DNA from 3 places in the Streptomyces sp. NPDC006197 genome. Region 3 is predicted to be linked to each of the others. Evidence: riboswitches for the same ligand, from Rfam matches in the RefSeq annotation. Region 3 holds a riboswitch; each other region holds the start of a gene.
What was found. A riboswitch is a leader RNA that binds a small molecule or an ion and turns the genes downstream of it on or off. The one in region 3 is predicted to bind thiamine pyrophosphate.
Positions count from the first base shown of each region.

Region 1: it holds a riboswitch for thiamine pyrophosphate, as region 3 does, so the genes downstream of both, thiO (glycine oxidase ThiO) here and thiC (phosphomethylpyrimidine synthase ThiC) in region 3, are expected to answer to the same signal.
Region 2: it holds a riboswitch for thiamine pyrophosphate, as region 3 does, so the genes downstream of both, ABZ318_RS33145 (thiamine ABC transporter substrate-binding protein) here and thiC (phosphomethylpyrimidine synthase ThiC) in region 3, are expected to answer to the same signal.

Region 1 is NZ_JBEXSZ010000268.1:150-4,292, forward strand. It holds gene ABZ318_RS39120 (Rv2175c family DNA-binding protein) at 1-293, opposite strand, end outside; gene ABZ318_RS39125 (FAD-dependent oxidoreductase) at 337-1,569, opposite strand; TPP riboswitch at 1,665-1,778, shown strand; gene thiO (glycine oxidase ThiO) at 1,776-2,969, shown strand; gene thiS (sulfur carrier protein ThiS) at 2,966-3,178, shown strand; gene ABZ318_RS39140 (thiazole synthase) at 3,184-3,978, shown strand.
Region 2 is NZ_JBEXSZ010000156.1:1,647-14,150, reverse strand. It holds gene ABZ318_RS33170 (hypothetical protein) at 1-539, shown strand, start outside; gene ABZ318_RS33165 (LOG family protein) at 678-1,814, shown strand; gene ABZ318_RS33160 (dihydrofolate reductase family protein) at 2,065-2,712, opposite strand; gene ABZ318_RS33155 (ABC transporter ATP-binding protein) at 2,795-3,817, opposite strand; gene ABZ318_RS33150 (iron ABC transporter permease) at 3,817-5,430, opposite strand; gene ABZ318_RS33145 (thiamine ABC transporter substrate-binding protein) at 5,484-6,578, opposite strand; TPP riboswitch at 6,650-6,760, opposite strand; gene rlmN (23S rRNA (adenine(2503)-C(2))-methyltransferase RlmN) at 6,790-7,896, opposite strand; gene ABZ318_RS33135 (hypothetical protein) at 8,036-8,746, shown strand; gene ABZ318_RS33130 (phosphatidate cytidylyltransferase) at 8,845-9,939, opposite strand; gene frr (ribosome recycling factor) at 9,939-10,496, opposite strand; gene pyrH (UMP kinase) at 10,591-11,355, opposite strand; gene tsf (translation elongation factor Ts) at 11,519-12,355, opposite strand; gene rpsB (30S ribosomal protein S2) at 12,458-12,504, opposite strand, start outside.
Region 3 is NZ_JBEXSZ010000014.1:47,724-60,227, forward strand. It holds gene ABZ318_RS06830 (cytochrome ubiquinol oxidase subunit I) at 1-319, opposite strand, end outside; gene ABZ318_RS06835 (cyclophilin-like fold protein) at 527-907, shown strand; gene hisC (histidinol-phosphate transaminase) at 1,011-2,108, opposite strand; gene ABZ318_RS06845 (LacI family DNA-binding transcriptional regulator) at 2,499-3,605, shown strand; gene ABZ318_RS06850 (metallophosphoesterase) at 4,276-5,367, shown strand; gene ABZ318_RS06855 (hypothetical protein) at 5,527-6,177, shown strand; gene thiC (phosphomethylpyrimidine synthase ThiC) at 6,621-8,438, opposite strand; TPP riboswitch at 8,432-8,566, opposite strand; gene ABZ318_RS06865 (YibE/F family protein) at 8,605-10,017, shown strand; gene ABZ318_RS06870 (SsgA family sporulation/cell division regulator) at 10,197-10,637, opposite strand; gene ABZ318_RS06875 (helix-turn-helix domain-containing protein) at 10,776-11,540, opposite strand; gene ABZ318_RS06880 (DUF5326 family protein) at 11,784-12,002, opposite strand; gene ABZ318_RS06885 (cupin domain-containing protein) at 12,178-12,495, opposite strand.

The sequences.
Region 1 (4,143 bases), on a different contig from region 3:
CCCGGCAGGCTCTCGTCCGGAGTGAAGAGCCACTCCAGCATCTCTTCGTCGGTGAAGCCGTCGTCCCGCAGCAGCGTCAGGGTCCCGACCAGACCCTTGACGACCTTGTCGCCCTGGATGAAGGCGGCGGGCACGTACAGCGCGTTGTTCGGTCCGCGGCGCACGGCGATGAGCTGGCCCTCCTTGACCAGCTGCCGCACGCGCGTCACCTCGACATCGAGCATCTCCGCGATCTCGGGCAGGTTGAGCCAGGCGGGGACGAGAGCATCGATCTTTACGTCAATCTCGGTCACAGGACAAGCCTGCCATCCCGGACTGACAGCCGGTAGTCGGACCCTACCGGGCTGCCGCCTTCAGGGGGACGGACGGGTCCGCGGCGCGCTCGGGGTCGACGGGCGCGGCGGCCTCGATCAGCTTGCGGCCCTGCGCCAGGTCGCGCGGGCGGCCGACGGCGAGGAGGGCCACCGGCACGCCGGCGCGCAGCCAGAGCACGGACCAGGCCTCGTCGGCCGGGTCGCCGCGCCACAGCAGCTCGTCGGCGTCCGCGTGGTGTCCCGCGTACTGGACGAAGCGGCCGAACTGCTCGGACCAGAAGTACGGCACCGGGTCGTACGGCACGTCGGCGGCGCCGGTGATCGCCGCCGCGACCACGCGGGGCCCCTGGAGCGCGTTGTCCCAGTGGTGGACGAGGAGCCGCTCCCCGTAGCGGGCGGAGGGGAAGGAGGCACAGTCGCCGACGGCGTACACGTCGGGCAGGGAGGTGCGCAGCCGGTCGTCCGCGGTGACGGCGCCGCTCGGGTCGAGGGCGATGCCGGAGCCGGTGAGCCAGCCGGTGGCGGGGCGGGCGCCGATGCCGACGACGACGGCGTCGGCGGGCAGCTCACGGCCGTCGGCGAGGACGACGCGGCCGGGCGCACCGGGCGCACCGGGCTCGACGGTGTGTACGCGCGCGTGGGTGAGGAGTTCGGCGCCGCTCGCCCCGTACCACTCGGCCATGGGGGCGGCGACCTCGGCGGGCAGCGCTCCGGCGAGGGGGCGGTCGGCGGCCTCGACGACGGTGACGGCGCAGCCCGCCTCGCGCGCGGCGGTGGCGAACTCGGCGCCGATCCAGCCGGCGCCGACGACCACGACGGAGTGGCGGCGCTCCAGGACGGGCCCGAGGCGCACGGCGTCGTCGAGGGTGCGCAGCAGATGGACGCCGGGGACGCCCTCGGTGCCGGGCAGGGTGACGGGATGGGCGCCGGTGGCGACGACCAGGGTGTCGTACGCGACGGGTCCGGCCTCGGTGTCGATCTCGTGGTCGGCGGCGCGCAGTCCGGTGACGTCCAGGCCGAGCCGGAGCTCGATGTCGAGGTCCTCGAAGTCGATCTCGAAGGCGGAGTCCTCGGCCTTGCCGAGGAGGATCGCCTTGGAGAGCGGCGGCCGGTCGTAGGGCTGGTGGGGTTCGGCCCCGATGAGGGTCAGGGGGCCGGTGAAGCCCTGCTCGCGCAGGGCGACGGCGGTCTGGACGCCCGCCATTCCGGCGCCGACGATCACGACGTGCTGCTGGGCCTGCTTCTGCTCGCTCACCCGACCACCTTACGCATCTGACGAATCGTCAGGAATAGGGGGGTGGTGAGGGAGGGGTCTGCGGCCCCCGGCGGCGCGGGCTAGTCTGGCGGGCGTAAAGCACTCGCGGGAGTCCGGACGCACCGGGCTGAGAGGGAGGCTGGGACGGCCTCCGACCGTACGAACCTGATCCGGGTCATGCCGGCGAAGGGAGGGGCTGGACGCCCATGCGTTCTTCTCGTGTCCATGTGTCCGACGTCCGTGTCTCCGACGTCCTCGTGGTCGGGGGCGGCATCATCGGCCTGGTCACGGCCTGGCGGGCCGCGCAGCGCGGGCTGCGCACCGCCGTCGTCGACCCCGACCCGGGCGGCGGGGCCGCGCGGGTCGCGGCCGGCATGCTCGCCGCCGTCACCGAACTCCACTACGGCGAGGAGACCCTGCTCGGGCTCAACCTCGCCTCCGCGGCCCGCTACCCCGCGTTCGCCGCCGAACTGGAGGAGGCCGCCGGCCACGACGTCGGCTACCGCGCCTGCGGCACCCTCGCCGTCGCCCTCGACGCCGACGACCGGGCCCACATGCGCGAACTGCACGCCCTGCAGACCCGCTGCGGGCTCGTCTCCGAATGGCTCAGCGGCCGCGAGTGCCGCCGGCTCGAACCGATGCTGGCGCCCGGCGTCCGGGGCGGGCTGCGGGTCGACGGCGACCACCAGGTCGACCCGCGCCGACTGGCCGCCGCGCTCCTGCGCGCCTGCGAACGGGCCGGGGTCGTCTTCCACCGGACCCTCGCGGAGCGGCTCACGGTCGTGCGGGACCGGGCGCGCGGCGCCGTGCTCACCGACGGCGAGGAGCTGACGGCCGACCAGGTCGTCCTCGCCGCGGGCAGCCTCAGCGGGCGGCTCGCGGGCGTGCCCGAGGAGGTGCTGCCGCCGGTCCGCCCCGTCAAGGGCCAGGTCCTCCGGCTGCGGGTGCCGCCCGCGTACGCCCCCTTCCTCTCCCGCACCGTCCGCGCCGTCGTCCGCGGCAGCCACGTCTACCTGGTGCCCCGCGAGAACGGCGAGCTCGTCGTCGGCGCCACCAGCGAGGAGCTCGGCTGGGACACCACGGTGACGGCGGGCGGGGTGTACGAGCTGCTGCGCGACGCCCACGAGCTCGTCCCGGGCATCACCGAGCTGCCGCTCACCGAGACGCGGGCCGGACTGCGCCCCGGCTCCCCCGACAACGCGCCGCTGCTCGGCCCCACCGCCCTGCCCGGCCTGCACCTGGCCACCGGCCACTACCGCAACGGGGTGCTGCTCACCCCCGTCACCGGCGACGCCATGGCCGAGGCGCTCACCACCGGCGCCCTCCCCGACGAGGCGCGCCCCTTCACCCCCCGTCGTTTCTCCCCCGCCCCTCCCGTACGTCAGGAGCAGCCCGCATGAACGTGTCCATGACCGTGTCCGTGAACGGAGAGGCGCGCGAGCTCTCCGGCCCCCTCTCCCTGGACGCCCTCGTGGCGACCCTGACCACGGCCCCCTCGGGCGTCGCGGCGGCGCTCAACGAGACGGTCGTGCCGCGCGGCGAATGGGCCACCACGCTGCTCGGCGAGGGCGACCGGGTCGAGGTCCTCACCGCGGTGCAGGGAGGCTGACCGGAATGTCCGACGACGTTTTCACCCTCGGCGGTACGGAGTTCTCCTCCCGCCTCATCATGGGCACCGGCGGCGCCCCCAGCCTCGACGTCCTGGAACGCTCCCTCTCCGCCAGCGGTACGGAACTGACGACGGTCGCCATGCGGCGTCTGGACCCCACGGTCCAGGGCTCGGTCCTCTCCGTCCTGGAACGCCTCGGCATCCGGGTCCTGCCGAACACGGCGGGCTGCTACACCGCGGGCGAGGCCGTCCTCACCGCCCGCCTGGCCCGGGAGGCGCTCGGCACGAACTGGATCAAGCTGGAGGTCGTCGCCGACGAGCGCACCCTCCTGCCGGACGGCGAGGAGCTCCTGGCCGCGGCCGAGACCCTGGTCGACGACGGCTTCGTCGTCCTCCCCTACACCAACGACGACCCCGTCCTGGCCCGGAAGCTGGAGGACGTGGGCTGCGCGGCGATCATGCCGCTCGGCTCCCCCATCGGCTCCGGACTCGGCATCCGCAACCCGCACAACTTCCAGCTGATCGTCGAACGGGCCGAGGTCCCGGTGATCCTCGACGCCGGCGCGGGAACGGCCTCGGACGTGGCGCTCGCGATGGAGCTGGGGTGCGCGGCGGTGATGCTGGCGTCGGCGGTGACGCGGGCGCAGGAGCCGGTGCTGATGGCCGCGGCGATGCGGCACGCGGTCTCGGCGGGCCGTCTGGCCTTTCGGGCGGGCCGCATTCCCCGCCGGCACTTCGCCTCCGCGTCCTCCCCGACCACGGGCCAGGCCCACCTGGACCCGGAACGCCCAGCCTTCTGACCCCACCGGGCCTGCGCCCGCCCCCGTTGTGGGCGCCCGTTCCGCCGGGGCGGTGCCCACCCTCGCGCCCTCCGTTGTGGGCAGTCGCTTCCGCCGGGGCGGTGCCCCCGCCCACCCCCGTTGTGGGCAACTGTTCCGCTGGGGCGGTGCCCCCGCCCACCCCGT
Region 2 (12,504 bases), on a different contig from region 3:
GAAGCGGCTCCGGGAGCGGCCTCCCGCTGCCGGGCGGCTTCGACGGCAACCCGGCGGGCGTCCTCGCCGGCTGGGTCCTCACCGCCGTGGGCCTCGCCCTGGCCGGGCCGGGCCTCGCGCACGGCTGCGGCCGGCTCCTCCAGGCCGTCCGGCCGGGCGCCACCCGGCTGCTCGCGGGTCGCGTCCTGATGGACGAGTCCCGCCGCATCGGCCGGCCGCTCGGGGTGGTCAGCGCGGTGCTCTCAGGCCTCCTCGCGGCGTCGGGGCTGTACGAGTCGGACAGGGGCTCCGAGGCCTTCGGCCCGCTCACCGGCCTCGGCGCGGCCCTGATCCTGGCCTGCACCACCGCCACCCTCCTGACCGCCGCGCTGGAGTCCCGGCAGGGCCGCGCCCACACCACCGAGGCGCTCCTGCGCATCGGCGCCCCACCCACCGTCCTGCGCACGGCGGCCCTGCTGCGCGCCGCCGCCCTGCTCGCCGTCTTCCTCCCCCTGACCTGGGCGGTCGCGGAACTGGCGGCCCTGCCACTGACGAGCTGAGCCGGCCGCCTCCGCTGTCGGCCGGCCGCTGACCGCTGAGCCACTCGCCGCCCGCCACCGACCGGTCGAGTCGGCCGCCTCCGCTGTCGGCCGGCCGCACGAGGGGCCGCCCGTCGTGGCGGCCCCTATCGTGGGCCCATGGCGACGCTCCCCCCGGCACACCGCCCGCCCGGACCGCGCGGGCACGGACGCGAGATCCACACCCTCGCCGAGTTCGACGCGGCGCTCGCCCGACCCGGATCGCTCGCCGGTCAGCGGATCCAGTCGGTCGACCTCACCGACCGGACCTTCGCCCTGCTCACCGCCGTCACCGCCGACGCCGTCTTCCTCGGCTGCCCCATGGAGCCGCAGGCCGCCGCCAAGGTCCGCGCCGACGGGGCCCTCGTCTTCCCGCCCGTCCCCGAGCTGCCCTTCGACCCCTACCGGGCGCGGCTCTACACGCCCGAGGAACTCTTCGCGGGGATCACCGAGACCGGGTACGAGTCGACGCCCGACTTCCTCGCGTACGCCTGGTTCGGCCGGACCAGGGCCGACGGCGACATCTTCTCCTCGATGCTCCGCTCCCTGCACGACGACGCCGTCTCCGACGCCCTCGACGAACTCCTCGACGGGGCCGGGGTCGTCGGCGTCATGGGCGGGCACGCGACGGGCCGGGGCACGGAGGCGTACGCGGGCGCCGCCCGGCTCGGCAGGACCCTGGCCCGCGCCGGGCTGACCGTGGCGACCGGCGGCGGACCGGGCGCGATGGAGGCCGCGAACCTCGGCGCGTACCTCGCCCCCTTCGACGACGCGGCCTTCGTCTCGTCGCTGGACCTGCTCGCCCGGACCCCGTCCTTCACCCCGTCGGTGACGGACTGGGCCCGCGCCGCCTTCGCGGTCCGGGCCCGGTGGCCGGGCGGTGGGGACTCGGTCGGCATCCCCACCTGGTTCTACGGCCACGAGCCGCCGAACCCGTTCGCCGGGCACGTCGCCAAGTACTTCGCCAACGCCACCCGTGAGGACGGCCTCCTGGCCCGCTCGACGGCGGGCATCGTCTTCCTGCCGGGCGCGGCGGGCACGGTCCAGGAGATCTTCGACAACGCGACCCCGAACTACTACGGGTCCCGGGGCGCGCCGACCCCGATGGTCCTGGTGAACCGCGCCCACTGGACCACCCGCCTCCCGGCCTGGCCCCTCCTGGAGACCCTCGCCGCCGGCCGCCCGATGGCGGCCCGGATCGCCCTGGTGGACTCGATCGACGAGGCCCCGGAGGCACTGGAGCGCCTCGGGTCGTAGCAGACCCCCCGTGTGGGCAATCGTCCCGCTGGGGCGGGACGGGTGGGCACACGGGACGGCGCCCTCAGCGGCGCCCCCGCGTTCCGCGCCTTGACCCGCACCCCAGCGGCGGCGCGCATCCGGTGCGGGTCCAGGCTCGGGAGCCTCGGGCGCCGGCAAGGGCGCCGTCCCGTTGTGCCCACCCGTTCCGCCCCAGCGGAACGACTGCCCACAACGGGGTGCGGGGTGGGCACTGCCCCCGCGGCGGCCGTCACTTCCTCCAGTACAAGTGGTGCGTGACCTTCCCGCTCGGGCTGGGCACGACATCGCAGTGGTACCGGTCGAGCAGCTCGTCGGGCGAGTCCCAGAGCTTCACCCCCGCGCCGAGCTTCACCGGCGACACCGCGACGTGCAGGGTGTCGACGAGGTCCGCGTCGAGGAACTCCCGGATGGTGGTGGCCCCGCCGCCGAGGCGGACGTCCTTGCCCCGTGCCGCCTCCCGCGCCATCCCGAGGGCCGTGGCCGGGTCGGCGTCGACGAAGTGGAACGTGGTGTCGGAGAGCGTGAACGAGGGGCGCGGGTGGTGGGTCAGCACGAACACCGGCGTGCGGAACGGCGGCTCGTCCCCCCACCAGCCCTTCCACTCCTCGTTCTCCCAGGGCCCGCGCTGCGGCCCGAACTTGTTGCGGCCCATGATCTCGGCACCGATGTTCCGGTGGAAATCCCGCGTCAGGTAGTCGTCGAGGCCGCGGCTGCCCCCGGGATCGGTGCGGTTCGGCCAGCTCGCCGTGGCCCCCGCCCACGAGAACATGGCCGCGGGATCCGCGTGCCCGAACGGCCGTTCAAGACTCTGGCCCTCACCGGTACCGAACCCGTCCGACGAGACCATGAAGTTCTGGACTCTGAGCAACTGACTCATGGCTGTTCCTCCTGTGCGGTCGACGAAAAGACGACGAACGACAAGGAGACTCCCCCGGCGGGGAGAACTCATCGCAACCGCGCTACGGAATCTCGTCCCCCAGCACCACCACGTCCTCCGCCCGGAACTCCACGCCCACCCCCGCACCCTCCTCCGGCGCCTCCCGGAGCGGAAGCTCGGCCTCCAGCGCGGGCCCCTCGGCCGGGCGGAGCCGTACGACGACCTGGCTGCCCCGGAAGGTCCGGGACTCCACCGTCCAGGCGGAACCGTCCCCCACGAGCCGCACCCCGCCCGGGCGGACGAGGAGTCGCCGCTCCCCCTCCGGCGAGCCGTCCGGGACCGGGACCTTCCCCCACACCGTCTGCGCGACCGTGCCGGTCACCCGTGCCGCCACCACGTTGTCGAAGCCCAGGAACCGCGCCACGAACTCCGACGCGGGCCGCCGCCACACGTCGGCCGGCGCACCCGACTGGGCGATCCGCCCGTCCCGCATGACCACGAGCCGGTCGGCGAGCGCGAAGGCCTCGCCCTGGTCGTGGGTGACGGCGAGGACCGTCGTCCCGAGCCGCCCGAAGAGCTGCCGCAGCTCCACCACGAGCCGCTCCCGCAGGCCCCGGTCGAGCTGGCCGAGCGGTTCGTCGAGCATCAGGAGCCGGGGCCGGGGCGCGAGCGCGCGGGCGAGCGCCACCCGCTGCTGCTCGCCGCCGGACAGCGCGGCGACGGACCGCCGCTCGGCGCCGGGGAGGCCGACGAGGTCGAGCAGCTCCCGCACCCGCTCCGCCTGTTCGGCCTTCCCGGCACCCCGCATGCGAAGGCCGAAGGAGACGTTGCCGCCGACGTCCCGCTGCGGGAAGAGCTGGTGGTCCTGGAACATCAGGCCGACGCCCCGCCGGTGCACCGGCACCCCGGCCTGGTCGGCGCCGCCGAGCAGCACCCGGCCGCCGTCGAGCGACTGGAGCCCGGCGACGGCCCGCAGCAGCGTGGACTTGCCGCTGCCGCTCGGGCCGAGCACGCACACGATCTCGTGCTCGGCGACGTCCAGGTCCACGGCGTCGAGCACGGCCCGCTCCCCGAACCGTACGGTCGCGTCCTCGATCGACAGCATCAGAACTCCCCGGAGGTCCGGTCGGTGCGGAGCCGTTCGAGCAGCAGCAGGGACACCGCGCACACCACCATCAGAATCGTCGAGAGGGCCATCGCCTGGCCGTAGTTGAGTTCGCCGGGCCGGCCGAGCAGCCGGGCCACCGCCACCGGGAGCGTGGGGCTGTCGGGCCGGGCGATGAACACGGTCGCCCCGAACTCGCCGAGCGACACCGCGAACGCGAACCCGGCCGCGATGAGCAGTGCCCGCCGCACCAGCGGCAGGTCCACCTCCCGCCAGGCCCGCCAGGGCGAGGCGCCGAGCACGGCCGCCGCCTCCCGCAGCCGCTCGTCCACCGCGCGCAGGACCGGCAGCATCGTCCGTACGACGAAGGGGACGCCGACCAGGGCCTGGGCGAGCGGTACGAGGATCCAGCTGGCCCGCAGGTCGAGCGGCGGTTCGTCGAGGGTGATGAGGAAGCCGAAGCCGACGGTGACGGCGGAGACCCCGAGCGGCAGCATCAGCAGCGCGTCGAAGCCCCGCACGAGCCGGCCGGCCCGCCTGGTCAGGGCCGCCGCCGCGAGCCCGCCGACCAGCACCGCGATGGCGGTGGCGGCCACCGCGTACCGCAGCGAGTTCCCGATCGCCTCCAGCGGCGGGACGAGGAAGGTCCCGGACTCGTCGAGCGAGCCGAGCGCCCGGTAGTAGCCGAGCCCGTACCCGTGCGGCCCGGCGAAGGAACGTTCCACGAGCACACCGAGCGGCAGCAGGATCAGCAGCGCCACGGAGAGCAGCACGCCCGCGAGCAGCGCCCACTGTCCGGCGCCGCGCGGCCGGCGCGCGGTCCGCTCGGGTGCCACGAGCCGCAGGGCGGTCTCCCGCCGCCGTACCGTCCAGGCGTGCACGCCCAGGATCGCGCCGACCGCCACGAACTGGACGAGCGTGAGCACGGCCGCCGTCGGCAGGTCGAGCAGCCGGGCGGTCTGCCGGTAGATCTCGGCCTCAAGGGTGGAGTACGCGTCCCCGCCGAGGATCTGCACGACGCCGAAGGAGGTGAAGGTGAAGAGGAAGACCATCAGGGCGGCCGCCGCCACCGCCGGCACGAGCGCGGGCAGCGTCACCGTCCGCCAGGCCGTCCAGCGCGAGGCGCCGAGGACCCGGGCGGCCTCCTCCTGGCGCGGGTCGAGCTGCGACCAGAGGCCGCCGACGGTCCGGACGACGACCGCGTAGTTGAAGAAGACGTGCGCGAGGAGGATCGCCCACACGCTGGTGTCGAGCCGCAGCCCCCACAGCTCGTCGGTGAGCCCGCCCCGGCCGACGAGCGCCAGGAACGCCGTGCCGACGAGGACGGTCGGCAGCACGAACGGCACCGTGACGACGGCCCGCAGCACGCTCTTGCCGGGGAAGTCGAAGCGGGCGAAGACGTACGCCCCGGGCAGCGCCACCAGGAGGGTGAGGCCGGTGGAGGCGAGCGCCTGCCAGACGGTGAAGCCGAGCACGTCGAGGATGTCCGGCCGGCTCAGCGTCTCGCCGATCCGGCCGAACCGCCAGGCGCCGTCGGGGCGGAGCCCCCGGTCCACGATGGACACGACGGGCCAGGCGAAGAAGACCCCGAAGAACGCGACGGGCAGGGCCATGAGCCCCAGCCGCGTCGCGTTCCCCCGGAGGTCGCGCCTCACTCCGGGACGCGCTACTTCAGGACGAGCGACGACCACTGCCGGATCCACGGGTCACGCTTCTCGGCGATCTTCTCGGGCGCCATGGTCTCCGGCTTCTCGATCACCACGCCGTGCTTGGTGAACAGCTCCGGCAGGGCCGCGTCCTTCGCCACCGGGTTGACGAACATCTGGAGCGGCATGTCCTCCTGGAACTCCTTGGAGATCAGGAAGTCGATCAGCGCCTTGCCGCCCTCGGGGTTCTTCGCGCCGTTCAGCAGGCCCGCGAACTCGGTCTGCCGGAAGCAGGTGCCGGTGGAGACGCCGGTGGGCGCCACCTTCGGCTGCGGCTCGCCGTACAGCACCTCGACCGGCGGGCTGGAGGCGTACGACACGACCAGCGGCCGGTCGCCCTTGGCCTGCTTGCCGCCGGCCGAGCCGGAGAACTCCTGGTTGTAGGCGAGCTCCCAGCTGTCGACGGTCTTCACGCCGTTGGCCTTGAGCTTCTTCCAGTAGTCCTGCCAGCCCTCGTCGCCGTACTTCGCGGCCGTGCCGAGGAGGAAACCGAGGCCCGGGGAGGACCGCTCGGGGTTCTCCACCACCAGCAGGTCCTTGTACGCCGGCTTCGCGAGGTCGTCGAAGGTGACCGGCGGCGCCAGCTTCCTGTCCGCGAAGTACTTCTTGTCGTAGTTGACGCAGATGTCGCCGGAGTCGATCGGGGTGACCCGGTGCTCCTTGTCGAGCTGGTACGCGGCCGGGACCCGGCCCAGGCCCTTCGCCTCGTACGGAACGAAGATCCCGTTGTCGAGGGCGCGGGACAGCAGCGTGTTGTCGACGCCGAAGAAGACGTCGCCCTGCGGGGAGCCCTTGGTCAGGATCTCCTTGTTGACGGCCTCGCCGGCGTCGCCGCTCTTCAGCACCTTGACGGTGAAGCCGGTCTGCTTGGTGAAGTCCGCCAGCACCTCCTTGGAGGCGTTGAAGGAGTCGTGGCTCACGAGGGTGACGGTCTTGGGCGCGGGCGCGCCGGTCTTGCCGGCCGCCCCCCGGACGTCGTCGGTGCCGCACGCGGCCAGGCTGGTGACGCCGAGCGCCGCGACGATCGCGACGGCAGCGGCCTTCTTGATGCTCACTGAGATTCCTCCTGGGTGTGACCAGGAAGAGACGCGGCCCCGCCCACCCGAAGGTGGGCAGGGCGCAACAGCTTGAGTTACGACCGAACTTCCTACCCAGAATGACCTGGGCGAGGTTCAGAGGGTCTGCGGTCCTACGGTGACCGCACTCTCAGCGCTGTGGCGCTCCCCTGTCGGAATATGGAGATGTGTTCGAGCTCAGACTACAAGGTCAGCGCTCGGCGGCCGCGAGCTGTCCACAGGCACCGTCGATCTCCTGCCCCCGGGTGTCCCGCACGGTCACCGGCACGCCGTGGCGGGCGATCGCCTCGACGAAGGCCTTCTCGTCCTCCGGGCGGGACGCCGTCCACTTCGAACCGGGCGTCGGGTTCAGCGGGATCAGGTTGACGTGCACCCGCTTGCCCTTGAGCAGCCGGCCCAGCAGGTCACCGCGCCAGGCCTGGTCGTTGATGTCCCGGATGAGGGCGTACTCGATGGAGATCCGGCGCCCGGACTTCTCCGCGTACTCCCAGGCCGCGTCGAGGACCTCGCGGACCTTCCAGCGCGTGTTGACCGGCACCAGGGTGTCGCGCAGCTCGTCGTCCGGGGCGTGCAGCGACACCGCGAGCCGGCACTTGAAGCCCTCGTCGGCGAAGCGCAGCATCGCGGGCACGAGACCGACGGTGGAGACGGTGATGCCGCGCTGCGAGAGCCCGAGCCCGTCCGGCTCGGGGTCCGTGAGCCGCCGGATGGCTCCGACGACCCGCTTGTAGTTGGCGAGCGGCTCGCCCATGCCCATGAACACGATGTTGGAGAGCCGCGCCGGTCCCCCGGGCACCTCCCCGTCCCGCAGGGACCGCATCCCGTCCACGATCTGGTGCACGATCTCGGCGGTCGACAGGTTCCGGTCGAGCCCCGCCTGCCCGGTCGCGCAGAACGGGCAGTTCATGCCGCAGCCGGCCTGTGAGGAGATGCACATGGTCACCCGGTCCGGGTAGCGCATGAGCACCGACTCCACGAGCGTGCCGTCGTGCAGCCGCCACAGGGTCTTGCGGGTGGTGTCGTCGTCGCACGAGATGTGGCGCACCACGGACATCAGGTCGGGCAGCAGCTCCCCGGCCAGCTTCTCCCGCGAGGCGGCCGGAATGTCGGTCCACTCGGCGGGGTCGTGCGCGTACCGCGCGAAGTAGTGCGTGGACAGCTGCTTGGCGCGGAAGGGCTTCTCGCCGATCGCGGCGACGGCCTCCTTCCGCTCGGCGGGCGAGAGGTCGGCCAGGTGCCGCGGCGGCTTCTTGGCTCCGCGGGGGGCGACGAAAGTGAGTTCTCCGGGCTTGGGCATGGTCCTACCAGTGTCGCAGACGAATTCCGGCAAGGCCGCGCCCCAGGAATCGGCCGATCGCACGATTGGCCGATCACCCACCCGATGATGTTGAGTGTCCACGCCAATGGATCATGATCAGGTCATCGGAGGACTCCGGATGAAGGCTGTTGTACGGGGGGCCGCCGTCGCGGCGGTGCTGGCGCTCGCGCTGACGGCGTGCGAGGACGGGAGCACGACGGCGGGAGGCGCGCCGACGGGCAGGGCGACGGCGGACTCGCCCGCCGAGAAAGGCCAGGGAGGCGGCGGGTCGCCTGCTCCCACCGACCACCAGGGCATCACACCGAACTTCCCCCCGGTGTCGATCAACGCGACCGACATGTACGCCGCGCTCCCGAGCGACGGCAGCATCGAGACCATGTCCAGCGGCGAGACCATCGTGATCCAGGACGCCGACGCCCTCAGGGGCTGCGCCGAGCTGACGAGGTCGCCGTGCACCGCCGGGATCGAGGTGGCCGGGCACAAGGACATGGAGTCACGCAACCCGGACGGCGCGCGTGTCGAGTTCACCCTCCTCGCCTTCGCCGGCAAGGACGAGGCCGCCACGGAGATGAAGGCTCTCGCGGAGCAGAAGCGGAAGCCCGGCGAGGCGGACGAGCACCCGGTGAAGTCGCTGAAGATGAACACCGGCGCCGAGGAGACCGAGGCGTTCCAGCACGACAACAGCATCGACGTCGTCATGCGCGTCGGCTCCGTCGTGGCCTACGTCATGGCGAGCGACACCTCGCCCGACAACGCGAAGTACGCGGCGAAGCTCCAGATCGCCCGCGTACAGGCAATCGCGGCAGGGATCGACCCGGACCGCGGCTGACCTGGGGGACGCCGTGCCCTCACGGCATGCGAAGGGCCCCCGGTCCGCACCTGACGTGCGGACCGGGGGCCCTTCCGCGAACCCGACGGAAGCTCCGCTCAGCCGCTGCCCACGAACAGTGCCAGCAGCAGCCACACCACCGGCGCCGTCGGCAGCAGCGAGTCCAGCCGGTCCATGATGCCGCCGTGCCCCGGCAGCAGCGTGCCCATGTCCTTGATGCCCAGGTCACGCTTGATCATGGACTCGCCGAGGTCGCCGAGCGTCGCGCTCGCCGCCACCGCCAGGCCGAGGATCAGACCCTGCCACCAGGCACCCTCGTCGATCATGAACTCCATGCACAGCGCGCCCGCCGCCATCGCGAACGCCACCGCACCGACCAGACCCTCCCGGGTCTTGCCGGGACTGATCCGCGGGGCCAGCTTGTGCTTGCCGAAGCGCCAGCCGACCGCGTACGCCCCGGTGTCGCTGACCACGGTCAGGATCAGGAAGGTCAGCACCCGCTGCGGCCCGTCGTCCGCGGTCAGCAGCAACGCCACGAAGGTCGCCAGGAACGGCACGTAGAACGCGGCGAACACCCCCGCCGTGACGTCCTTCAGATAGCCCTCCGGCGGCTCCGTCATCCGCCAGACGAGCACCGCCAGCGCCGTCAGGGCCATCGCCACCCAGGCGCCCTCGGGGCCCCGGACGTAGCCGGCGACGACCATCGCCGCGCCGCCGACCGCAAGCGGGACCAGCGGAGCCTTGATCGCCTTGCGCTCCTGGAGGCGGGAGGTGAGCTCCCACAGGCCGACGACCACGGCGACCGCTATCACTCCGACGAACGCCGGCTTCCAGATGAACAGCGACGCGATGATGACGGCACCGAGACCGACCCCGACCCCTATGGCCGCGCCCAGGTCGCGGCCCGCGCTCTTCTTCTGCCGTGGCGCCGGCGGCGGAGGCGGGGTGGGGCTGGACATGGGCTCCTGCGGGTGCTCGTGCGGCGTCTCGTCACGGAACAGGGGGCCGCTCGGGTGAGCGGCCCCCCGGCCGTGACCGTCCTGGAATCCGCCGGCGGGAACGTCGGGCACGATGGGCATGGGCCGAGTCTGCGCCGCCTGATGCCGATCGTATGCGGGACCCGCCGGGGCAGGCCCCTGGTCGGGTCCCCCACGGCCGGAACCGGCCGGGGCCCCCCAGGAAGAGTCGTTCATCAGACCTCGAGCAGCTCGGCTTCCTTGTGCTTGAGCAGCTCGTCCACCTGCGCGACGTACTTCGCGGTGGTGTCGTCGAGCTCCTTCTCGGCACGGCGGCCCTCGTCCTCGCCGACCTCGCCGTCCTTGACGAACTTGTCGATGGTCTCCTTGGCCTTGCGGCGCACCGAGCGGATCGAGATCTTCGAGTCCTCGGCCTTGCCCTTGGCGACCTTGATGTACTCCCGGCGGCGCTCCTCGGTCAGCTCGGGGAACACCACCCGGATGATGTTGCCGTCGTTGCTCGGGTTGACCCCGAGGTCCGAGTCCCGGATCGCCTGCTCGATGTTGCGCAGGGCGCTCTTGTCGAACGGCGTCACCACGGCCATGCGCGGCTCCGGGACGGAGAAGGACGCCAGCTGGTTGATGGGGGTGATGGCACCGTAGTACTCGGCCACGATCTTGTTGAACATCGCCGGGTGCGCACGGCCGGTGCGGATCGCGGCGAAGTCCTCCTTGGCGACCACGACGGCCTTCTCCATCTTCTCCTCGGCCTCGAGGAGGGTCTCTTCGATCACCACTTGCTCCTGCGTGTCGTCGCGTTGTGTCCTGCACGGTGTACGACCGGCAGGGCTCTGTCCATCCCCTTGCGGGGCGGTTCCCCGGTTCGGGTCAGGCCCGGGTGCCCTGGTCGCTCACGAGCGTGCCGATCTTCTCACCCTTCACCGCGCGAGCGATATTGCCCTCGGCGAGCAGTTCGAAGACGAGGATCGGGAGGTTGTTGTCCCGGCACAGGGTGATGGCGGTGGCGTCGGCGACCTTGAGGTCGCGGGAGAGCACCTCGCCGTACTCGAGGGCGTCGAACTTGACCGCGTCGGGGTTGGCCTTCGGGTCGGAGTCGTAGACGCCGTCCACGCCGTTCTTGCCCATGAGGAGGGCCTCGGCGTCGATCTCCAGGGCGCGCTGGGCGGCGGTGGTGTCCGTGGAGAAGTACGGCATGCCCATGCCCGCACCGAAGATGACCACGCGGCCCTTCTCCAGGTGGCGGACGGCGCGCAGCGGGATGTACGGCTCGGCGACCTGGCCCATGGTGATGGCGGTCTGGACGCGGGAGTCGATGCCCTCCTTCTCCAGGAAGTCCTGGAGGGCGAGGCAGTTCATCACCGTGCCGAGCATGCCCATGTAGTCGGAGCGGGCCCGGTCCATGCCGCGCTGCTGGAGCTCGGCGCCACGGAAGAAGTTGCCGCCGCCGATCACGATCGCGATCTCCGCGCCGTCGCGGACGACGGCCGCGATCTCACGCGCGATGGCGTGCACGACGTCCGGGTCGACCCCGAGACCGGTGCCGCCGGAGAAGGCCTCCCCGGACAGCTTCAGCATGTAGCGGCCGGCCTTTTTGCCGTTGGTGTCGTCGCCCTGTACGGCGCCCTGGTTCATGGAGATCTCCTCGTGCACATACGAAGGAGGCCATTGCCTTGGGTCCTCACGGTATCCCGTACGGCAATGGCCTCCTCGTCAGATCTGCGGTCGTCCTGCGCGTGCGCGGACGACTGCCTCAGACCCTACCGGGGTCCGGTGTCCGTCGCGTTCGCGGACGGACTCAGATGCCGACCTTGATGCGGGTGAAGCGCTTCAGGGTGACACCGGCCTCGTCCAGGATCTTCTGGACGGACTTCTTGTTGTCAAGGGCGTACGGCTGGCCGAGCAGCGTCGCGTCCTTGTAGAAGCCGTTCACGCGACCCTCGACGATCTTGGCGATCGCGGCCTCGGGCTTGCCCTCGGCGCGGGTGGTCTCCTCGGCGATGCGACGCTCGGACTCGACGACCTCGGCCGGAATGTCTTCCTTGGTGAGGTACTTCGGCGCGAAGGCGGCGATGTGCTGGGCGACACCCTTGGCGACGTCGGCGTCGGCCTTGTCGAACTCGACGAGGACACCGATCTGCGGCGGGAGGTCCGGCATCGTGCGGTGCATGTACGCGTAGACGAAGCCGTCGGCGTACTGCGCGAAGCGGTCCAGGACGATCTTCTCGCCGAGGTTGGCGTTGGCCTCGTCGACGTACGCCTGCACGGTCTTGCCGGCCTCGATCTCGGAGGCGAGCAGGGCCTCCAGGTCGGCCGGGGCGGTGGCGGCGACGTGCTTGGCCAGCTCGGCGGCGACGGCCTGGAACTTGTCACCCTTGGCGACGAAGTCCGTCTCGCACTTCAGCTCGACGAGGACGCCGGAGGTGTTGTCGTCGGCGATGAGGGAGACCACGGCGCCGTTCTCGGCAGAGCGGCCCTCGCGCTTGGCGACGCCCTTCTGACCCTTGATACGGAGCGCCTCGACGGCCTTGTCGACGTCGCCGTCGGCCTCGTCCAGGGCCTTCTTGCAGTCCATCATGCCGGCGCCGGTGAGCTCGCGGAGCTTCTTGACGTCAGCGGCGGTGTAGTTCGCCATGAGTCTGTTTCTCTCTCGAAGTCTGAAAGATCGGGCGGGTCCACGGGTGGACGGCGGGGGCTTCGTGGGCCCCCGCCGTCGTCACCCGAAGGTCCTGAAGGGTCAGGCCTGCTCGGCGTCCGCGGCCGGAGCCTCGGCGACCTCGGCAG
Region 3 (12,504 bases):
AGGCGATGAGCGCCTCGAAGGCGAGCGGGGCGCCGAAGATGTCGCCGACGAAGCGAGAGTAGTCGGACCAGTTCATGCCGAACTGGAACTCCTGCACGATCCCGGTGACCACGCCCATGGCGATGTTGATCAGGAAGAGCTTGCCCCAGAACTTCGTCGCCCGGAGGTACTTCTCGTTCTCCGTCCGGACCCAGGCGGTCTGGAGCCCGGCGGTGAGCGCGGCGAGGGAGATCGTCAGGGGGACAAAGAGGAAGTGGTAGACGGTGGTGATGCCGAACTGCCAGCGCGCCAATGTCTCCGGCGCCAAAGCTAGGTTCACGTCGTCTTCTCCTTACGTCGACGTGGGTCACAGCGGGCAGTCTGCCTGGCGGGTTCCACCCAAAGAGGGAGGAAACAGGGCACGCTTGTGAACGCGTTCACATTCACAAGCATTATGACTCATACGAAATCCGTACCGTCAATCGGGGGCCCCTCTACCGAAGGTGATCTCTTCCCAGGACCTTCAACATATTGTTGAATCGGGGGCATGACCCTTCGGATACGCATCATCTGGCCGGCCGGACACACCACGGCCACCCTTGAGGAGACCCCCACGAGCAAGGCGCTCGCGGGAGCCCTCCCGTTCTCCTCCACCGCCCGCACCTGGGGCGAGGAGGTCTATTTCGACACACCGGTCTCCGCCTCGGTCGAGGACGGCGCGCGCCAGGTCGTCGAGCCCGGCACCGTGGCCTTCTGGACGGAGGGCGACGCGCTCGCCCTCCCCTACGGCCCCACCCCGATCTCGCGGGGTGACGAATGCCGGCTGGCGAGCCCCTGCAATCTGCTGGGCGCGCTCGACGGCGACCCGCGGATCCTGGCCACCGTCAGGGACGGCGACCCGATCCGCGTCGAGGCCGCCGCGGGCTGACCGGCCCGACCCGCGGGAGTCCGTCAGCGGGCCGACCGGCCCGACCCGCGGGAGTCCGTCAGCGGCTGACCGGCCCGACCCGCGGGAGTTCGTCAGCGGCTGATCAGCCCTCCTTGCGGAAGCCCTCCGCCGCCTTCAGGAACAGGTCGTTGGCCTCGCACTCACCGATCGTGACGCGCACGCCCTCGCCCGCGAACGGCCGCACCATCACGCCGTGCCGCTCGCACTCCGCCGCGAACTCCATGGTCCGCTCGCCGAGCCGCAGCCAGACGAAGTTGGCCTGGGTGTCCGGCACGGTCCACCCCTGGGCCACGAGCCCCGCGTGGACCCGCTCGCGCTCCCCCACCAGCGAGCCGACCCGGCCGAGCAGTTCGTCCTCGGCCCGCAGCGAGGCCACCGCCGCGTCCTGCGCCAGCTGGCTCACGCCGAACGGCACCGCCGTCTTGCGCAGCGCCGCCGCCACCGGCTCGTGGGCCACCGCGAAGCCGACCCGCAGCCCCGCCAGGCCGTACGCCTTGGAGAAGGTGCGCAGCACGGCGACGTTGGGCCGGTCGCGGTAGAGCTCGATGCCGTCCGGGATGTCGCTGTCGCGGACGAACTCCCGGTAGGCCTCGTCGATCACGACGAGGACGTCGGAGGGCACCCGGTCCAGGAAGCGCTCCAGCTCCGCCCGGCGCACGGCGGTGCCCGTGGGGTTGTTGGGGTTGCAGACGAAGATCAGCCGGGTCCGCTCGGTGATCGCCTCGGCCATCGCGTCGAGGTCGTGCACCTCGCCCTCGGTCAGCGGCACCTGCACGGAGGTGGCGCCGCTGATCTGCGTGATGATCGGGTACGCCTCGAAGGAGCGCCAGGCGTAGATCACCTCGTCGCCCGGGCCCGAGGTGGCCTGGAGCAGCGACTGCGCGACGCCGACCGAGCCGGTGCCGGTGGCCAGGTGGGAGACGGGCACGCCGAAGCGGTTCGCCAGTTCCTCCGTCAGACCGGTGCAGGCCATGTCGGGGTAGCGGTTGAAGCTCGCGGCGGCGGCCAGCGTGCTCTCCATGACCCCCGGCAGCGGCGGGTAGGGGTTCTCGTTGGAGGACAGCTTGAAGGCCACGGGACCGCCCGCGGCGGCCGGCTTGCCCGGCTTGTAGGTGGGGACACCGTCCAGCTCGGCGCGCAGCTTGGGGCTGCCGGTGCTCGTCCCGCTGGTCTCGCTCACAGTGTGGCCTCCTCGACCGTCCGTACCGCCAATACTCCTCACCTTAAGAGGATTCGCCGCCGCTGCGAATGGGCTGTGGACAACAGGAGGGACACGCTGTGGACACGGCCCCGCTCGTGTTCCGGGAGAGGGGGGCGCGCGACAGGGTGGCGTGCGCCGGTGGCGGGCGCCGTGGCGCGCATCCCCCGTAGAGGTGAGTTGAGACCTCTTCGAGACCTCGCCCCCTCGCCAGGCCTACACCGTTCGATGGCCATAGATCACACGCCAGAAGCCCTAACTACCTTTGATTCAGCGCATCTTGGGCTTCTTCGATCATGCAGAAACGTGCCTGTCAACGCCTGCATATGCGACCGTCCCGACCGCCCCTCATCGCCCTACTATCGGCTCGCCATGACAGCAGCAGGGAAGCACCAGGTGAGCCGGGCACAGACCCGGGGAAGCCGGCAGGGCCGGGCAGGCATCCGGGACGTGGCCGCCGCCGCCGGGGTCTCCATCACGACTGTCTCCGACGCGCTCAACGGCAAGGGCCGACTCCCGGACGCCACCCGCCGCCACGTCCGCGAGGTCGCCGACAGGCTGGGCTACCGCCCATCCGCGGCGGCCCGCACGCTCCGTACCGGCAAGTCGGGACTCATCGGCCTGACCGTGACCACGTACGGGGATGAACCTTTCACCTTCACCGAATTCGCGTACTTCGCGGAGATGGCCAGAGCAGCCACATCGGCGGCGCTCGCCCGGGGCTACGCCCTGGTCATCCTCCCCGCCACCTCCCGCCATGACGTCTGGTCGAACGTCGCCCTCGACGGCACCGTCGTCATCGACCCCTCCGACCACGACCCGGTCGTCACCGAACTGGTCCGCCAGGGCCTGCCCGTCGTCTCCGACGGACGCCCCGCCGGCACCCTTCCGGTCACCGCCTGGGTCGACAACGACCACGAAGCCGCCGTCCTCGACCTGCTCGACCACCTCGCAGCCGCCGGCGCCCGCCGGATCGGCCTCCTCACCGGAACCACCACCGACACGTACACCCGCCTGTCCACCACCGCGTACCTCAACTGGTGCGAACGGGTGGGCCAGGACCCCGTCTACGAGGCCTATCCGGCGCACGACCCGTGCGCGGGCGCCGTCGCGGCCGACCGGCTGCTCGCCCGCCCGGACCGGCCCGACGCCGTGTACGGCCTCTTCGACCCCAACGGAACCGACCTCCTCGCGGCCGCGCGCCGCTACGGACTGCGCGTCCCGGACGACCTGCTGCTGGTCTGCTGCAGCGAGTCGACCGTCTACGCCACCACCGAACCGCCCATCACCACGCTCTCGCTCAAGCCGCGCCGGATCGGCACGGCCGTCGTCCAGCTCCTCATCGACGCCATCGAAGGGATCGACACCGACGGTCCGGTCGAGCAGGTGATACCGACCGAACTCATCATCCGCACCTCCTCGCAGCGACGTTCGCCACGCACCACGGTCAGCCCGCCACGCTCGCCGGCCAAGGACTGACACCACGGGCGGCGGCGCCCGAACCCGCCGTCATCCGAACCGCCGTCCCCGCCCCTGCCCGTGGGCAGGGACGGCGAAACCGATCACCGCACCGGGCTCATCCCTGGACTAGACCTTCACAATTCGGGCGAAACAATCGGCGAACCCGGAGTGAACCCGGATTCACCACCCCTGGTGCGTCACACGGAAGGGCCCTCATTCCTATGATGGGCGGACGACACCGCGGACCACCCCGACCAGGCCGGTCCGCGATGTGCAGGGCATCGCGACGGTGGTGGAGGGGTCGATGACTCAGGGGGCCGGTCAGGAGCCCGTGGTGCGCACGGCGACATTGCGTGACTTCCGCGTACCGCCGTACGCCCGCGTGCCCGTACAGGGCCACGCCGCCGAGCCGCCGTCCCCGGCGGAGCCGCCGACGGCGCCGCCGGGCGAGCCCGCTCCGGTCGAACGCCTGTCTGCCGTCGCGTATCCGGCATCCGCCGAGCACCTCCCCCCGATCGCCCCCTCCCCGGTCGAGGCCGTCCCGGTGCCGACCCCGCCGGCCGAGACCCTCCCGGCCGAGGCCCCTCCGGCCGAGGCGCCCCCGGCCGCGCCCGCCGCACCACTCCCGGCCGCCGCGCCGCAGACCTCCGCGCCGCAGGCACCCGCGCCCGCCGCACCGCCGGTAGCCGTGCCTGCCGCGCCTCCGGCCCCCGCCCCCATGCCCGCCGATCCGACCCTCCACCTGGGGCACCGGCTCGCCCCGGCGTACGCCGCCCCGGCCGGCTCCTCCATCGTCTCCGTCGCCACCGGCCACCCGGGCAACGCCTTCCCGGAGGGCGAGCCGCCCGAGGGCTACACCCCGACCGAGCGCGACCTCCCCGTCATCAACCGCGGCGACACCGTCCAGGTCCCCGTCACCACCGAACCGGCCCCCGCCCCGGAGCCCGCGAACGGCGACGGACCCGGCCCCCTCTACGTCGTCGGCGACGTCCACGGCTACCTCGACGAGCTCCTCGCCGCCCTGCGCGCCCAGGGCCTCATCGACGAGAACGGCGGCTGGGCCGCGGGCAACGCCCGGCTCTGGTTCCTCGGCGACTTCACCGACCGCGGCCCCGACGGCATCGGCGTCATCGACCTCGTCATGCGCCTCTCCGCCGAGGCCGCCGCCGCCGGCGGCTACTGCAAGGCCCTCATGGGCAACCACGAGCTGCTGCTGATCGGCGCCAAACGCTTCGGCGACACGCCCGTCAACTCCGGCGCGGGCACCGCCACCTTCCAGGCGGCCTGGCTGCTCAACGGCGGCCAGAAGCACGACATGGACCGGCTCCAGGACGTCCACCTCCAGTGGATGTCCCGGCTCGACGCCGTGGTGCGCGAGGACGACCACCTCCTCGTGCACTCCGACACCACCGCGTACCTCGAATACGGCCAGACCATCGAGGACGTCAACGACACGGTCCACGAGATCCTCAACCGGAACGACGCCGACGAGGTCTGGGACGTCTTCCGGAAGTTCACCAAGCGCTTCGCGTTCCGCGACGACGGCGGCCCGCAGGCCGTCCAGGAGCTGCTCTCCACCTACGGCGGCCGCCGGATCGTGCACGGCCACAGCCCCATCCCGTACCTCCTCGGCCAGGTCGGCACCGAGGACGGCGAGGACAGCGCGGGCCCGGTCGTCGACGGACCGCACGTGTACGCCGACGGTCTCGCGATCGCCATGGACGGCGGAGTGACCATGGCCGGAAAGCTACTGGTCGTCCAACTCCCCCTGAACGGCTGACGCATAACGCTGCGCATCCGGGGAAGGCGATTTCCGGAAAGACCCTGTCAGGCCGTGGTGTCACCGCAATACCATCGGGTCATCCGTAGCAGGCTCTCCTCCGTTTCCGCCCGACCCACCGTTTCCCACGGCTGATCCGGGCCTACGGAGCATCGGGGGATGCACATGAACGTGGCTCCGCACCTGCTGACCGAGGATCGCGCCGAGTACGAGCGGGTCCTCGACGACGCACTGAGCACCGCCCACGCACGTCCGGATCTCGCCGGAGTCGGAACGAGGCTCACGGTCGCGCAGCTGCGCGCCATGACGATGAACGCGACAGCGCTCATCACCACCGCCGCGGCCCTCGAGTACGACCACTTCGTGAAGGTCCGCGAGCAGAACCGGGCGGCCCTCGGGACCCGGACACCCGAAGCCGAACCGGGCACGGACACCGGCGCGGGCGCCGGCGTCGTCGCCATCGTCACCGTGCTGCTGCCCGTCCTCGCGGGCACCGCCGCCGCGATATTCCTGCTGGTCGGCGGGGTCCTGCACGCCCTCGCGCCCAGCGTGGTGTTCGGCGAGACCCTGCTGACGGCAGGCCTCGTCTTCGCCGCCCTCGCCGCCGCCGGCCTGCTCTCCGCGGGCGTCGGCCTCCTCGTGACCGCCCTGCGCAACAGGCCGGCCGCGGCGGACGGGGCCGCCACGGCCGACGACGAACTCTCCCTCGCCAGGGAGGCCTGGCGCCACGCCCTCCTGGAGCGCGGCATCCTCCCCTTCCTCCGCGACGCCCTCGCCGCCGCGGCGCCCCCGGACCCGACGGCGCCCTGAGGAACGGCGGGGCCGGGGCCCACCCGGCCGACGGCAGGAGGAACGGCGGGCCGGGACCACCCGGCCGACGGCAGGTAGACGCGGTTGCCGCTCGCCACGAACTCCTACGACTTCTCCGCCGTACCGACCTCGATCTCCCGCTGCGTGCCGCCGTGCTCACGCCGGATGTGAAAGGCCTCTACACCGGCCAGGCCGACCGGGTCCGCCTGCTCACCGAGGGCGGTCGGCAGATACGGGGGAAGACGCCCTTCGTCCCCGACACGAAGATCCCCGGCTGCCCGTCCGACTGGGTCGCCCGGATGATCCCGCCGGGCGACAGCGTGACGGAGTGCAGCATCCACCTCGTGACGGACGACGGTGCCAAGCCGTTCGCGGTGGGTTTCGCGGAGGCGGGCCAGCCGGGACTGGTGACCTGGCGGGCCCCCTCCGCTGAGGCGGCCGGGTCAGCCGGCCGACCCGCCGCCCGTCTCCGCCAGCGGCAGATACACGCGGTTGCCGGAAGCCGCGAACTCCTTCGACTTCTCCAGCATCCCGGCCTCGATCTCCTCCGGGGTGGCGTCCGCCTCGCCGCCGAACTGCTCCGTGATGCTTCTGCTGATCTTCATCGAGCAGAACTTCGGACCGCACATCGAGCAGAAGTGCGCGGTCTTCGCGGGCTCCGCCGGCAGCGTCTCGTCGTGGAACTCGCGTGCGGTGTCCGGGTCGAGCGCCAGGTTGAACTGGTCCTCCCAGCGGAACTCGAACCGCGCGTCCGAGAGCGCGTCGTCCCACTCCTGCGCACCCGGGTGCCCCTTGGCGAGGTCCGCGGCGTGCGCCGCGATCTTGTACGTGATGACGCCCGTCTTCACGTCGTCCTTGTTCGGCAGGCCCAGGTGCTCCTTGGGCGTGACGTAGCAGAGCATCGCCGTGCCCCACCAGGCGATCATCGCGGCGCCGATGCCGGAGGTGATGTGGTCGTACGCGGGCGCGACGTCCGTGGTCAGCGGGCCGAGCGTGTAGAACGGCGCCTCCTCGCAGATCTCCTGCTGGAGGTCGATGTTCTCCTTGATCTTGTGCATCGGGACGTGCCCCGGGCCCTCGATCATCGTCTGCACGTCGTGCCGCTTGGCGATCGTGTTCAGCTCGCCGAGCGTGCGCAGCTCCGCGAACTGCGCCGCGTCGTTGGCGTCCGCGATCGAGCCGGGGCGCAGACCGTCGCCGAGCGAGTACGTGACGTCGTACGCCGCCAGGATCTCGCAGAGCTCCTCGAAGTTCGTGTAGAGGAAGTTCTCCTTGTGGTGCGCCAGGCACCAGGCGGCCATGATCGAGCCGCCGCGCGAGACGATGCCGGTCTTGCGGCGCGCGGTGAGCGGCACGTACGGCAGGAGCACGCCGGCGTGCACCGTCATGTAGTCGACGCCCTGCTCGGCCTGCTCGATGACCGTGTCCTTGTAGATCTCCCAGGTCAGCTCCTCGGCCTTGCCGTCGACCTTCTCCAGGGCCTGGTAGAGCGGCACGGTGCCGATCGGCACGGGGGAGTTGCGCAGCACCCACTCGCGGGTGGTGTGGATGTTGCGGCCGGTGGACAGGTCCATGACCGTGTCGGCGCCCCACTTGGTCGCCCAGGTCATCTTCTCCACCTCCTCCTCGATGGAGGAGGTGACGGCGGAGTTGCCGATGTTGGCGTTGACCTTCACCAGGAATCGCTTGCCGATGATCATCGGCTCGATCTCCGGGTGGTTCACGTTCGCCGGCAGCACGGCGCGGCCCGCGGCGATCTCCTCCCGTACGACCTCGGGGGAGACGTTCTCGCGGATCGCGACGTACTCCATCTCCGGGGTGATCTCGCCCCGGCGGGCGTACGCGAGCTGGGTCACCGCCTGCCCGGCGCGGCCGCGGCGCGGCAGGCGGGGGCGGCCGGGGAAGACGGCGTCGAGGTTCTTCAGCCCACCGCCGCGCGGGGAGGTGTGCTTGATGCCGTCGTCCTCGGGGCGGACCGGGCGGCCCGCGTACTCCTCGGTGTCGCCGCGCGCGATGATCCAGTTCTCGCGCAGCGGGGGAAGGCCCCGCCGGACATCGGTGTCGATGGCGGGGTCGGTGTACGGGCCGGACGTGTCGTACAGCGTGACGTCCTTGCCGTTGGTGAGGTGCACCTGACGGACGGGCACCCGGAGGTCGGGGCGCGAGCCCTGGACGTACCCCTTGTGCCAGCCCGGCGTGCGCTCCTGCCCGTCGGTCTGGTTCTGGTCGGAGGCAGGCGTGCGTGCATCCTGAATGGTCATGAGACCGATCTCCCTACGCCGGCATTACCCGGTAACAGGTTCGGCGGTCGGCGCAGCCTCTTCCCGTACGCGCGTACGGTGATCAGCGCCCTCTCAGCCCGGTGCTCCGAGCTCCCGCGTGTGCAAAGGTGCCACCACGCTAGCGTCATCCCTGGCGTGCTGAACAGTGGGCCCCCGCCGTTCTTGCGATGATCGGCCGGTGACTTCCCCCCAGCAGCCCCCCGAGCCCCACCGCCACGCCCACGATCCCGGACACGGACACGGTCATGGGCACGGAGCCGGAGGAGGAGGCGGCGGGCACGGCCACAGCCACAGCCATGGGCCCGCCGCCCCGGTCTCGCGGCATCTGCGCAAGGTCATCGCCGCGATCCTGATCCCCTTCGCCGCCGCCGTCGTCGTCGGGCTCGCGGTCCTGTGGCCGGGCGGCACCCCGGCGCACGAGCGCACCGGCGTGGGCTTCGACCGGCAGACCCAGCAGGGCGAGGTCGTCTCCGTCGAGCACGTCGACTGCAAGGACGTGAACGCCGCTCAGGTCCCGCCGACCGGCGACACCTCCACTCCGGAGGGGCGCGAGGCGGTCAACGCCCAGCAGGGGAAGTGCGAGAAGGCGACGGTCGAGGTCACCAGCGGTCCGGACAAGGGACGCAGGTTCGTCGAGATCGTGCAGCCGGACGCGCCGCGCCAACTGCACCAGGGGCAGGGCGTGGTGGTGGCGTACGCCCCCGACGCCCCGCACGACCTGCAGTACTCGGTGACCGATGTGAACCGCAAGCTGCCGATGGCGCTGCTCGCCGGCATCTTCGCCGTCGCGGTCGTGGTCGTCGGCCGGATGCGGGGGCTCATGGCGCTCATCGCGCTCGCCGTGAGCTTCCTCGTGCTGACGTTCTTCATCCTGCCGGCGATCCTGCAGGGCTCGAACCCGCTGGTCGTGGCGGTGGTCGGGTCGAGCGCGATCATGCTGCTCGCGCTCTACATGTGCCACGGGCTCTCGGCCCGCACCTCGGTCGCCGTGCTCGGCACGCTGATCTCGCTGCTGCTGATCGGTCTGCTGGGCTCGCTCTTCATCGGCTGGGCCTCACTCAGCGGCAACACCGACGACAACACCGGTCTGATCCACGGCCTGTACCCGGAGATCGACATGTCCGGCCTGCTGCTCGCGGGGGTCATCATCGGTTCGCTCGGTGTGCTCGACGACGTGACGGTCACCCAGACCTCGGCGGTCTGGGAGCTGCACCAGGCCGATCCGGGCATGGGGCCGCGCGGCCTGTACCGGGCAGGGATCCGGATCGGTCGCGACCACATCGCCTCGGTCGTGAACACGCTGGTGCTGGCGTACGCGGGTGCCGCCCTGCCGCTGCTGCTGCTCTTCTCCATCGCCCAGAGCAGCATGGGGACGGTGGCCAACAGCGAGCTGGTCGCCGAGGAGATCGTCCGGACCCTGGTCGGGTCGATCGGTCTGGTGGCGTCCGTCCCGGTCACCACGGCGCTCGCGGCCCTGGTGGTCTCCGCCGACCGGCCGGCGTCCGGGGGTGGGAAGCCGGCTGCGGTACGGGGAGGGCGGCGCCGTCGCGCCAAGTGAGGTGTGCGTGCTGGGGGATCGGGCCGGCCCGGCTCGGGGAGGAGGGTCCGGCTCGCCTCAGGGAGGAGGGCTCGGCTCGGAGAGGACGACCGGTTCAGGCGGGCCTGTTCAGGCGGACCGGCTCAGGCGGGCCGATTCAGGCGGACCGATTCAGGCGGACCGGCTCCCTAGGGGCCGGCTCAGGCGGGGCCGGCGTTCTCTTCGGCCAGGATCCGGCCCAGGGCGGCCTCCAGGTGGTCCTCGAAGTCGCCGAGCGTCCGTTCCTGACCGAGCGGAACCAGCTTGTCCGTCCGGTCGAGGAAGGCGACCAGCGGCGGCGCGCTGGCCCGGAACAGTGCGCGGTCACCGCCCACCTGGAGCCGGATGGAGACGTCCGAGAGCCGCTCGGGCTCCGTCGGGGCGATGTGCACGTCACCGTCCCCGCTCGGCCGGTTGATCCCGTCGAGCAGCAGCTCCCGCCCGAACGCCCAGGTCACAGGGGCGTCTCCGGGAAGGTGGAAGGTCATCCGCACCGCGTAGGGATCCCGGGTCTCATACCGGAGTTCGACCGGGATCTTGAAGGAGAGCTCCTCGGAGACGAGGAAGCTCATCAGGACCTCGGCCTGAACTGACTCTCGCATCGTGTACCCCGCAGTAGATGAAGCAGTTGTGTAAACACAGCTGCTGAAAGCTGTGACCGAAACGGCCAGGAATGATCCCCCACGGCCCTCTTGACGCAATCGTGCTGTAAGCACTAGCAGATCACAAGGAGTGATTTTTCAGATACTGATAGAGAACGCGAGTGAACCGAAGAGCTTTCCGATCTCTGTGCGTAGTCGCTCGACTGCTGGGAGCAACCGTTCTTCCTGGTGAAGAGGGAGGGAAATCGCCATTGCGGCCGCTGTGGAGCCCGCGGTGATGGGGATCGCGGCACAGACCGTGCCCAGCGCATATTCCTGGCGCTCCACCAGGGGTTCCATTCGTCCCAAACCGCCCAAACGATCCAAAAGGACACGGCGATTACGCACCGTGTACGGAGTGATGGCTTCCACCGGGTGGCGGTCGAGGTGGTCTTGACGAGATTTCAGATCGAGTTGACTCAGCAGGCACTGGCCGATCGCATGGGCGTGCGCGGTCTCGCGGAAGTCGGCCCATTCCTCCACCGCGGGGGCGGAAGGGGTGTCGGCGACGGCGACGAGTTCTACCTCGCCTTCGCGGTAGAAGGCGAGGTAGATGGGTACGCCGATCTCGTCCCGCCAGCGGGCAAGAGAGTCTTCGATCTTGATGCGACGATTCTGCACAGCTCCGCCGCCGGCCAGCCGGAAGGCGGCCTCGCCCAGGACGAACACGCCCTTGTCGCGGAGCAGATAGCCCTCGTGCGTCAGGGTGCGGAGCAGGTGGTAGGTGGTGGGCAGCGGAAGGCCCGTCTCGCGGGCGAGCTGCTTCGCGGGGGCGCCCTCCGCATGGGAGGCCACGGCCTCCAGGAGTCTCAGCGCCCGCTGCACCGATCCGATCAGGGTAGGCGCTGCCGTCTGCGTAGCCATGGCCAAAGGTCACCCCCAGGCGTGAGGACGGGTGCAGTGCACCCGCCCGCGGGGGCCGCCCCCGCGCGCCCGCCGGGCCTGGGAAACCGCTGGTCAGTATGGAGGTCTACGCCTGTAGTCCCCATCGCGGCGGAGAGATTCCACTCTAGTGGCAGCCTCGGGGCCCATACCCCGATTCGGCCCGGGCGGTCCCCCGCCCGGGCTAACGCCCTCCATCGCCTTCATGCCGATCAATAGCTTGTGCTACCAGTCCTCGCGCGACCTGGCGGAGGAGCTGAACTTCCGCACGACGTAGACCAGTCCGGCGACGAGAGCCACGAAGAGCAGCACCTTGAAGAGCAGACCGACCACGAAGGTGAGGACGCTGGTGATCAGCCCGCCGAAGACGAGCAGGGCGAGAACGGGTATGGCGACCCACTTCACCCACCAGGGCATCCCCGCGAGAATCTCCCGTACGGCCATCGTCCCTACCTCGCTCTCGAAGAACCGCGCACTCCGCGCCGAACACCCTCAAGGCTAGGGGCGGGAGGAGGCCCGTGGAGGCCCCGCGGCCCCCGCTCTCCCCTGATCCACCCCCTAGGGGCTCGGCCCCCGCGCCTGCTCGGCTCTCAGGGTCCGGGCCGGCCCCCGCGTCCGCTCAGCTCTCCGGCGGGGAGAAGACCACCATGACCCGCAGGTCCTCGCTGATGTGGTGGAACCGGTGCTCCACCCCGGCCGGCACGTAGACCACGCTGCCGCGCGCCACCTGGGTCGTCTCCGTCCCGACCGTGATCGCCGCCCGCCCGCTGACCACGAAGTACACCTCGTCCTGGCCGTGCGGCTGTTGCGGGTCGAGTTCCCCGGCGTCGAGCGCGTACAGGCCCACCGACATGTTCCGCTCGCGCAGGAACTGGAGGTAGGCGCCCTTGTTCGCGGCGCGCTCCGCCTCCAGTTCGTCCAGCCGGAATGCCTTCATCGCCGCTCG